DNA from 3 places in the Bradyrhizobium sp. 63_E2_N1_3 genome. Region 1 is predicted to be linked to each of the others. Evidence: predicted binding sites of a transcription regulator. Region 1 holds the regulator's gene; each other region holds the start of a gene.
The links. Region 1 encodes PhoB, which activates phosphate uptake and scavenging genes when phosphate is short. Its sites were predicted from a motif close to TGTCATNNANCTGTCAT; they were not measured.
Positions count from the first base shown of each region.

Region 2: the regulator PhoB is predicted to act here: its motif matches at 1,254-1,270, upstream of AB7531_RS02325 (DUF2794 domain-containing protein).
Region 3: the regulator PhoB is predicted to act here: its motif matches at 1,825-1,841, upstream of AB7531_RS25900 (DUF47 domain-containing protein).

Region 1 is NZ_CP197235.1:8,605,846-8,609,050, reverse strand. It holds gene pstB (phosphate ABC transporter ATP-binding protein PstB) at 1-412, shown strand, start outside; gene phoU (phosphate signaling complex protein PhoU) at 424-1,140, shown strand; gene phoB (phosphate regulon transcriptional regulator PhoB) at 1,156-1,863, shown strand; gene AB7531_RS40975 (GcrA family cell cycle regulator) at 2,099-2,611, opposite strand; gene AB7531_RS40970 (aspartate aminotransferase family protein) at 3,068-3,205, shown strand, end outside.
Region 2 is NZ_CP197235.1:488,974-492,178, reverse strand. It holds gene AB7531_RS02330 (GNAT family N-acetyltransferase) at 142-669, shown strand; gene AB7531_RS02325 (DUF2794 domain-containing protein) at 818-1,189, opposite strand; gene AB7531_RS02320 (DUF1223 domain-containing protein) at 1,802-2,578, opposite strand; gene acnA (aconitate hydratase AcnA) at 2,796-3,205, opposite strand, start outside.
Region 3 is NZ_CP197235.1:5,367,887-5,371,091, reverse strand. It holds gene AB7531_RS25910 (branched-chain amino acid ABC transporter permease) at 1-757, shown strand, start outside; gene AB7531_RS25905 (branched-chain amino acid ABC transporter permease) at 759-1,727, shown strand; gene AB7531_RS25900 (DUF47 domain-containing protein) at 1,884-2,528, shown strand; gene AB7531_RS25895 (inorganic phosphate transporter) at 2,544-3,205, shown strand, end outside.

The DNA.
Region 1 (3,205 bases):
CTCGAAGTCCGAGATGGACGACCGCGTCGAGAAGGCGCTGCGCGGTGGCGCGCTGTGGAACGAGGTCAAGGACAAGCTCAACGCCTCCGGCCTGTCGCTCTCCGGCGGCCAGCAGCAGCGCCTCTGCATCGCCCGCACGGTCGCGGTGCGGCCCGAGGTGATCTTGTTCGACGAGCCCTGCTCGGCGCTCGACCCGATCTCGACCGCCAAGGTCGAGGAGCTGATCCAGGAGCTGTCCGAGAACTACACGATCGCGATCGTCACCCACAACATGCAGCAGGCGGCGCGCGTCTCCGACAAGACCGCCTTCATGTATCTCGGCGAGCTGATCGAGTTCGACGACACCAGCAAGATCTTCACGTCGCCGACCGACCGGCGCACGCAGGATTACATCACCGGCCGGTTCGGCTGAGGAGACGGAACATGGGTTCTGAACATACCGCAAAGGCCTTCGACACCGACCTCCAGGAGCTCACGCGCCTGGTCGCCGAGATGGGCGGCATCGCCGAGCGCATGATCGTCGATTCCGTCGACGCGCTTATCCGCCGCGACGTCGCGCTCGGCCAGCGCGTCGTGACCATCGACGCCGAGCTCGACGCGCTCCAGAAGAAGATCGAGGAGCGCGCCGTTCTCACCATCGCGCGCCGCCAGCCGATGGCGGTGGATCTGCGCGAGATCGTCGGCGCCATGCGCGTCGCGACCGATCTCGAGCGGATCGGCGACCTCGCCAAGAACATGGGCAAGCGCGTCGCGGCGCTGGAGACGGATTTCCATCCGCTCAAGCTGTTCCGCGGTCTGGAGCACATGACCGACCTCGTGCAGCAACAAGTCAAGTCGGTGCTGGATGCCTATGCCGCGCACGATCTGCCGGCGGCGATGGCGGTGTGGAAGGGCGACGAGGAAGTCGACGCCATCTGCACCTCGCTGTTCCGCGAGCTCCTCACCTACATGATGGAGGATCCGCGCAACATCTCGTTCTGCATCCATCTGATGTTCTGCGCCAAGAACATCGAGCGCATCGGTGACCACGCCACCAACATCGCCGAGACCGTGTTCTACATGATCGAGGGCCAGGCGATCACCGACAAGCGGCCGAAGGGCGACATGACGACCTTCGCCACGACGGTCCCGAACACTTAAGGAGCGACGAACACCATGGGCGCACGCATTATGGTGGTTGAGGACGAGGAAGCTCTCACCGAGCTTCTCCGCTACAACCTCGAAGGCGACGGCTATGACGTCGAGACGGTGATGCGCGGCGACGACGCCGACACCCGCCTCAAGGAGCACATCCCCGATTTGATCGTGCTCGACTGGATGCTGCCGGGCCTCTCCGGCATCGAGCTGTGCCGGCGGCTGCGCACCCGGCCCGAGACCAAGCAGCTCCCGATCATCATGCTCACCGCGCGCGGCGAGGAGAGCGAGCGGGTGCGGGGCCTTGCGACCGGCGCCGACGACTACATCGTCAAGCCGTTCTCGGTGCCGGAGCTGCTGGCACGCGTGAAGGGCCTGCTCAGGCGCGCCAGCCCCGAGCGGCTCGCCACCGTGCTCGCCTATGGCGACATCGAGCTCGACCGCGACAAGCGCCGCGTGGCGCGCTCGGGCCGGCCGATCGATCTCGGTCCGACCGAATATCGCCTGCTGGAGTTCTTCCTGGAGCATCCCGGCCGCGTGTTCTCGCGCGAGCAGCTGCTCGACAGCGTCTGGGGCCGTGACATCTACATCGACGAGCGCACCGTCGACGTCCATATCGGCCGCCTGCGCAAGCTGCTCAATCTCGGCCGCGAGCAGGACCCGATCCGCACCGTCCGCGGCGCGGGCTACGCACTGGACGATCGCTTTGCGAAGGCGGAGCAGGCGTAGCTCGGTGAGCTGCGGCCACACTCTCGGTGTCGTCCCGGACAAGCGCAAGCGCGGGTCCGGGACACCCACAGCGAGCGGTTATTTTGTGAAAAGGTAACTCCGAGTCCCCGTAGCCACATCTTGCGGTGGTTAAGGGTCCCGGATCTGCGCGCGCTCGAGGCGCGCTTGTCCGGGACGACATCGGATTTGTTGAGCCGCCATCGTGTGACGGCTCCTTTCTGAGCTCAGAACGACTTCAGCGCGGACCCGGCTTCGCCGGCGCGCGCCGGCGATCGGCCGCGGGCTGATACGCCACGCGCGAGTGCTGGGCGCAGTAGGGCAGGCCGGAGAGCGCCTTGCCGCCGCAGAAGAAGAAATCCGGGCTCGAGGGATCGCCGACCGGCCAGTGGCAGGTGGCCTCGTTCAGCTCCAGCAGCGACAGCCGCTGGCTCATCGGCACGACGTTGTCGTAGGTGACCGGTTCGGCCTCGACCTCGACTTCGAAGGCCTGCGCCAGCGCGGTGTTGCCGCGCGCGATCGGGCGTGTCACCCGCATCATGTGCTGGGCGGGGCGCGCCTTGCGCGGCCGCGGCGCTGCCGATGAAGGGCTCTTGGCGCGGCCCGACAGGCCGAGCCGGTGCACTTTGCCGATTACGGCATTGCGGGTCACATTGCCGAGTTCAGCGGCGATCTGGCTGGCCGAAAGTCCGGCCTCCCAGAGCTTTTTCAGCTGCTCGACGCGATCATCCGACCAGGTCAAAACGGTCATTGCACCCTTTCCTTCGCCGGCGCCTGCCATCCTGGCGGCCGCACGGCGAATGCCTAAGCTTCGAAAAACCCGTGCCGCCAGAATCCCTTAAGGCTCGCCGGGCGCACCAGATGCGCCCGAACGCTTACGCCGGTACATGAGGACTTAGAGGATCAGAACTGCTGCACGAGATGTCGTATCTGACAAGCCAAACGCTACAATATGGCGTGACTCACGCGCAAGAGTCCGCCGACTCGCTTCCACATGTTCCGTGGCGGAAATACGCAAAATCGCCACCGCAAGACTACGGATTCTGCGTTTCGCGAGGCTTTCCGGGCGGCATTGACACCGGTTTCACCAGGCATAAGATAGTCAGGCGTGCCGCCCTTAAAAGGCGGCACGTTTCGTTTTCCGGGCCGGTCAATGGTGCGTTGCGCAATGCACGCTCACACCGTCCGCAACATTCAAGTGATCGTCATGACTAACAGCGCAGCGCCGCATTTGCTCCCCGTTTTCGCCAGGTCCGACCTCGGTTTCGAGCGCGGTGAAGGCTGCTGGCTGATTGCGACCAATGGCGATCGCTATCTCGATTTCACCTCGGGTGTGGCGGTGAAT
Region 2 (3,205 bases), 8.1 Mb from region 1:
CTGTCTCGGAGTACTGGATGCCCCCCTGCGCGGGGCATGACAGCGGAGAAGATTGGAGGGCTGCTGCGCTGGCAATGACGGAGCATGGGGAAGCGGCGTTGCCCCTTCCAGTGACCGCGGGAAGGCTCTAATCTCGCCGCCATGTCCGCACCTGAGATCAGGCCCGCCATTGAGGCCGACCTTCCCGCCATCACCGCCATCTACAAGCAGGCCGTCCGCGAGGGCACCGCGACATTCGAGCTGGCGCCGCCGGATCTGGCCGAGATGACGCGCCGCTACCGCGCGCTGATCGACGGCGGCTATCCCTATTTCGTCGCCATCCTCGATCGTAGCGTCGCCGGCTATGCCTATGCCGGCGCCTACCGACCGCGGCCGGCCTACCGCTTCACGGTCGAGAACTCGATCTATCTCGATCCCGCGTTCCACCGCCGCGGCATCGGCTCATTGCTGCTGGACCGGCTGATCGCTGAATGCGAGGCGCGCGGCTTCCGCCAGATGATCGCGGTGATCGGCGATTCCGCCAATGCCGGCTCGATCGGCGTGCACACGCGCGGCGGTTTCAAGATGATCGGCACGCATCCCAATGTTGGCCTGAAATTCGGCCGCTGGCTCGACACGGTGATGATGCAGCGGGATCTGGGCGAGGGCGCGAGTACGGTGCCGAAATAACCTCGGTCTCGTAGGGTGGGCAAAGCGACTTGTCCGCCGTAGCTCGGAGAGCGAAGGCGGAAGCGTGCCCAGCATGCCCGGTGATTGAGGAAAGATGGTGGGCACGGCGCGGTGCGCCTTTGCCCACACTACGGCACCGTCCGTAAGGCTAAACCACCGCCAATTTTCGATCGATCACCAGCAGCACGCGCTCGAGCTCGTGGCCGCGGCGCAGGATCAGGCCGGTCGCCGAGATCACGCTGTACATGCCCTGCTTGCGCGCCAGCCGCGGGTCCTTCTCGATGCGATAGATCGGCACCTCCGAGGCGCGGCGGAAGACCGAGAACACCGCGCGGTCCTTCAGGAAGTCGATGGCATAGTCGCGCCACTCGCCGTCGGCGACCATGCGGCCGTACAGGTTGAGGATGCGGTTCAGTTCCAGCCGGTTGAATGTCACCCGGTTGGGTTGGGCATTCGCAGCGGTGGGGCGCGCCACGGCGCGCTGCTCGCTCGGATCGGCATCCTCCGGCGTCAGACTCATCGAGCGCCTCCTCATCTCGCGGCATGATCGCATCCGCGAAGGACCGTCCCCGGAACCGCGGATCATGACAATTGCATGATCGCGCCAACTGTTCCCCGCCGCAAGGGGCTCTTCACTCAACTGATTGAATCGGGTGCGAATCGGAGCACACGCAGGAGTGGAATTCTGTCGCGGCAAACCGTCACGGGATCGTTAGAAGGAATCTTGATATCGCCGCTTTTCCGCCAAGCGCCTGCCGCCCTGCATTGCGAAAAGACCTGTGTGCGTTGACCCGGTCCTTTCGGTTCCGGATTCCTCAGCCCCCAGCCCCCCGGGGCCGTCAGGATCGGGTCTGTACGCGCGACAAGGAGGGCCAACGCAAGTTGGTCCTTTTTGGTTTGTGCCGAGATGTTTCCGGCACGACCAACTTCTCTCTGATTAACGCGAAGACAACTCTCACCCCTCATCGTGGGGAGCCGCGAAGCGGTGACTCGCAGGATGAAGGCCGCGCTGCATCAGCCGCGCCTGCATGGTTCTCGCGGCGATGCGTAGCATCGTCCGCCTCGCGCGCGAGGGCGCGCTCCTCACCATGAGGCGTGAGAGCGAGTGCGACGTTGGCGAGAGAGATCGGATCTAGTGCAGCGACGTGTACGCCGCGCCAAGCATCGCACCCGGCTTCTCACGGCTGCCGTCCTGGACATAGACCACAGCGCCGTCGACGCCGTCGCGCGTGAGATTTTCCAACGGCACCGTCCAGCTTTCCGGACGCCCGTTCCAGTCGCCGACCTTGAGCAGGTTGCGCACGACGTTGTGATAGGTGATCTGCTGTCCGCGATTTTCGCCGCGGCTGATTGCGATCGGCACCGATTTCGTGATCGAGCAGATCCAGACCTCACCGTGCGAGACCGCCGACTCCTTGCTCGCCGCCACCGACACGTTGATCTGCTTGCCTGCAAGCGACATCGTCACCGGCACGCTCATTACGCCTGTGCCGTTGTCGGTCTTGCCGATCGCGCTCTCGATGCCGGCGCGATCGCTGCCGATGACATGCGTCGAACCGTTGACCACGACTTGCGGCGTATAGACCTCGCGGTCGCCGCGCATGCGCGAATAGGCGCGCTGCCGCGCCGAGAAGCGCGAATCCGCAAGCGTGTCCTTCCAGCCGAGATAATCCCAATAGTCGATCGGCATGCTCAGCGCGATGATCGACGGGTCGTTGGAGAGATCGCCGATGACCTGGTCGGCGGGCGGGCAGGAGGAGCAGCCCTGCGATGTGAAGAGCTCGACTACGGCGCGAGGATCAGCCTCGGCGGGACGGATGACGGCGACGATGGCGCAGATACCAAGTGCTCCCGACCAGAGTGCACCGGACCAGCGCGAAACCAGATTAGAAGCCATCATTGCAGTCATGTTGAACGTCACACCTCGCACGCGTGGGGGAAGATCCTATCGCCTGATGGTCACCGTAGTCTTACGGGCATCGTACACTCAACCGTCCGGGGCGAGGTTTTCCGCCGGGCGGGACCATCGGACGCGTGTTCTAACGCACGAAGGCGGCCTTGTGATAGGCCGCCCTCGTTTAACCTTCTACTCACGTCGCGGTGAGCCACCGTTCACAAATTCGCGCTTAGGCCGCGAGCTTGCGCAGCACGTAGTGCAGAATGCCGCCGTTCCGGTAGTAATCGAGCTCATCCAGCGTATCGATGCGGCAAAGCAGCGAAACCCGCTGCAACGAACCGTCGCCGGAGACGATCTCCGCGGTCAGCTTCTGACGCGGCTTCAGGTCGCCGACCAGGCCGCGCAGCGTGACCTTCTCGTCGCCCTTCAGGCCGAGCGACGACCAGGAGGTGCCTTCCTCGAAGGTCAGCGGCAGCACGCCCATGCCGACCAGGTTGGAGCGGTGGATACGCTCGAAGCTCTGGCAGATCACGGCGCGGACGCCGAGCAGGCGCGTGCCCTTCGCAGCCCAGTCGCGCGAGGAACCGTTGCCGTATTCGGCACCGGCGAACACCACCAGCGGCACCTGCTCCTGCTGGT
Region 3 (3,205 bases), 3.2 Mb from region 1:
TTTCGCCCACGGCGCGCTCTACATGATGGGCGCGTTCGTTGCCTATTTCCTGCTGAGCCTCGGCGGCATCAACTACTGGTGGGCGCTGCTGATCGCGCCTGTTATCGTCGGCATCTTCGGCATGATCCTGGAACGGACCATGCTGCAATGGCTGACGGGGCTCGACCACCTCTACGGCCTGCTCCTGACCTTCGGGATCGCGCTGATCGTGCAGGGCGTGTTCCAGAACTATTTCGGCTCCTCCGGTCTGCCTTATGCGATTCCGGACCAGCTCAAGGGCGGCATGAATCTCGGCTTCATGTTCCTGCCGATCTATCGCGGCTGGGTCGTCATCTTCTCGCTGGTGGTGTGTATCGCCACCTGGTTCCTGATCGAGAAGACGCGGCTCGGTGCTAACCTGCGCGCTGCCACTGAAAATCCGACGCTGGTGCGCGCTTTCGGCATCAACGTGCCGCGCATGATTACGCTGACCTACGGTCTCGGCGTCGGCCTTGCCGCGCTCGCCGGTGTGCTCTCGGCGCCGATCAACCAGGTGCGGCCGTTGATGGGCGCCGACCTCATCATCGTCGTGTTCGCGGTGGTCGTGATCGGCGGCATGGGATCGATCATGGGCTCCATCATCACCGGCTTTGCGCTCGGTGTGATCGAGGGCCTGACCAAGTATTTCTACCCCGAGGCCTCCAACACCGTCGTGTTCGTGCTGATGGTGCTGGTGCTCTTGGTGAAGCCAACGGGACTGACGGGAAGGGCGGCCTGATATGACAGCCTTGACGGACGACACGCTGCCGGTAACCCCGCGCGCGATGCGTGACGAGATGGTCGTGTTCGTGGTGATGGCGCTGCTGCTGGCGTCGGTGCCCTTCACGGGCGTCTATCCGTTCTTCGTGATGCAGGCGCTGTGCTTTGCGCTGCTTGCCTGCGCCTTCAACCTGCTGATCGGCTATGGCGGCCTGTTGTCGTTCGGCCACGCAATGTTCATGGGCACCGCCGGCTATTGCAGCGCGCACGCGCTGAAAGTGTGGGCGTTGCCGCCGGAGCTCGGCATCCTCGTTGGAATCGCCGCGGCGTTCGGGCTGTCGCTCATCACCGGCTATATCTCGATCCGCCGCCAGGGCATCTATTTCTCGATGATCACGCTGGCGCTGTCGCAGCTCCTGTACTTCATCTACCTCCAGGCGCCGTTCACCCATGGTGAGGACGGCATTCAGGGCATTCCGCAGGGGCGGATGTTCGGCTTGCTCGATCTCTCCAAGCCGACGGTGCTTTATTACGTCGTGTTGGCCGGCTTCCTCGCCGGCTTCCTGCTGATCTACCGCATCATCAACTCGCCGTTCGGTGAAGTGCTGAAGTCGATCCGCGAGAACGAGCCGCGCGCGATCTCGCTCGGCTACCGGACCGACCAATATAAATTCCTGGCTTTCGTCCTGTCCGGCACGCTGGCCGGCTTTGCCGGATCGCTGAAGGTGTTCGTGGCGCAGAATGCCTCGCTCACCGACGTGCACTGGACGATGTCGGGCGAGGTCGTGCTGATGACGCTGGTTGGCGGTCTCGGCACCATCTTCGGCCCCGTGGTTGGTGCCTTCGCGATCATCGCCATGCAGCAATATCTGGCGGGTTTTGGCCAATGGGTGACGGTGATCCAGGGCTCGATCTTCGTGGTCTGCGTGCTCACCTTCCGCCGCGGCGTCATCGGCGAAATCGCTCATTACTTCCGGCGCTCGCTATAAACCTTTGATATCGCACCAATTTCATTGGTGCGCGAATCCGGTGGATGATCCTGCTCCGCGGGCGTGAGATGACACGCGCGCGGAGCGGAAATGGTCTATGACAGTTTTGTGACGGCCTATTCGGGCCGGGCCATTTCCAACCGGTAGCCTATCCCCATGATGCGATGGTTTCGCGCTTTCCTGCCCAAGGAAGAACGGTTCTTCGACCTGTTCGACCGCCATGCACAGACGGTGATCCAGGGCTCGATCGCGCTCCAGGGCATGCTCAACGGGGGAGAGGAGACGCCGGTCTACTGTCAGCGCGTCAACCAGTTCGAGAACGACGCCGACAACATCACCCGTGAGGTGCTGACGGCGGTGCGCCGCACCTTCATCACCCCCTTCGACCGCGGCGACATCAAGAACCTGATCACCTCGATGGACGATGCCATCGACCAGATGCAGCAGACGGCCAAGGCCGTGATGCTGTTCGAGGTGCGCACCTTCGAGCCGCCGATGCGGGAGATTGGCGGACTGCTGATCGAATGCGCCAATCTCGTGGGGCGCGCGTTGCCGCTGATGCAGTCGATCGGCCCGAACGTCGCGATGCTGACCGCGATCACGGAAGAGCTAGGCAAGCTCGAGGGTCGGGTCGACGATCTCCACGACATCGGGCTGAAGGAGCTGTTTCTCAAGCACCGTGATGGTAGCGCGATGGATTTCATCGTCGGCGTCGAGATCTACGACCATCTCGAAAAGGTGGCCGACCGTTTCGACGACGTCGCGAACGAGATCAACAGCATCGTCATCGAGCAAGTTTAGGGCAGGGGTCGCGCCGTGGATGCTGCGCTCGGACTTCCTGTCCTCGTCGGCTTGATCGCCGTCGCGCTGCTGTTCGACTTCCTGAACGGCCTGCACGACGCCGCCAATTCGATCGCGACCATCGTTTCGACCCGCGTGCTGCGGCCGCAATTCGCGGTGCTCTGGGCCGCGTTCTTCAATTTCATCGCCTTCATGGTGTTCGGGCTGCATGTTGCCCAGACCATCGGCACCGGCATCATCGATCCCGCGGTCGTCGACGCCCAGGTGATCTTCGCGGCGCTCGTCGGCGCGATCGTCTGGAACCTCGTGACCTGGGGGCTCGGCATCCCATCCTCGTCGTCGCATGCGCTGATCGGCGGTCTCGTCGGCGGCGGCATGGCCAAGGCGGGGATCTCGGCTGCGGTGTGGAGCGGACTGTCCAAGGCGGTGCTGGCGATCGTGCTGTCGCCGCTGGTCGGTTTCCTGCTCGCGATGATGCTGGTCGCGATCGTGTCCTGGCTCTCGGTGCGCTCGACGCCGTTCGCGGTTGATCGCGCCTTCCGCATCCTGCAATTCGCCTCCGCCTCGCTCTATTCGCTCGGCCATGGCGGTAATGACGCCCAAAAGACCATGGGCATCATCGCCGTGCTGCTCTATTCGCAGGGGCATCTCGGCGGTGAATTCTCGGTGCCGTTCTG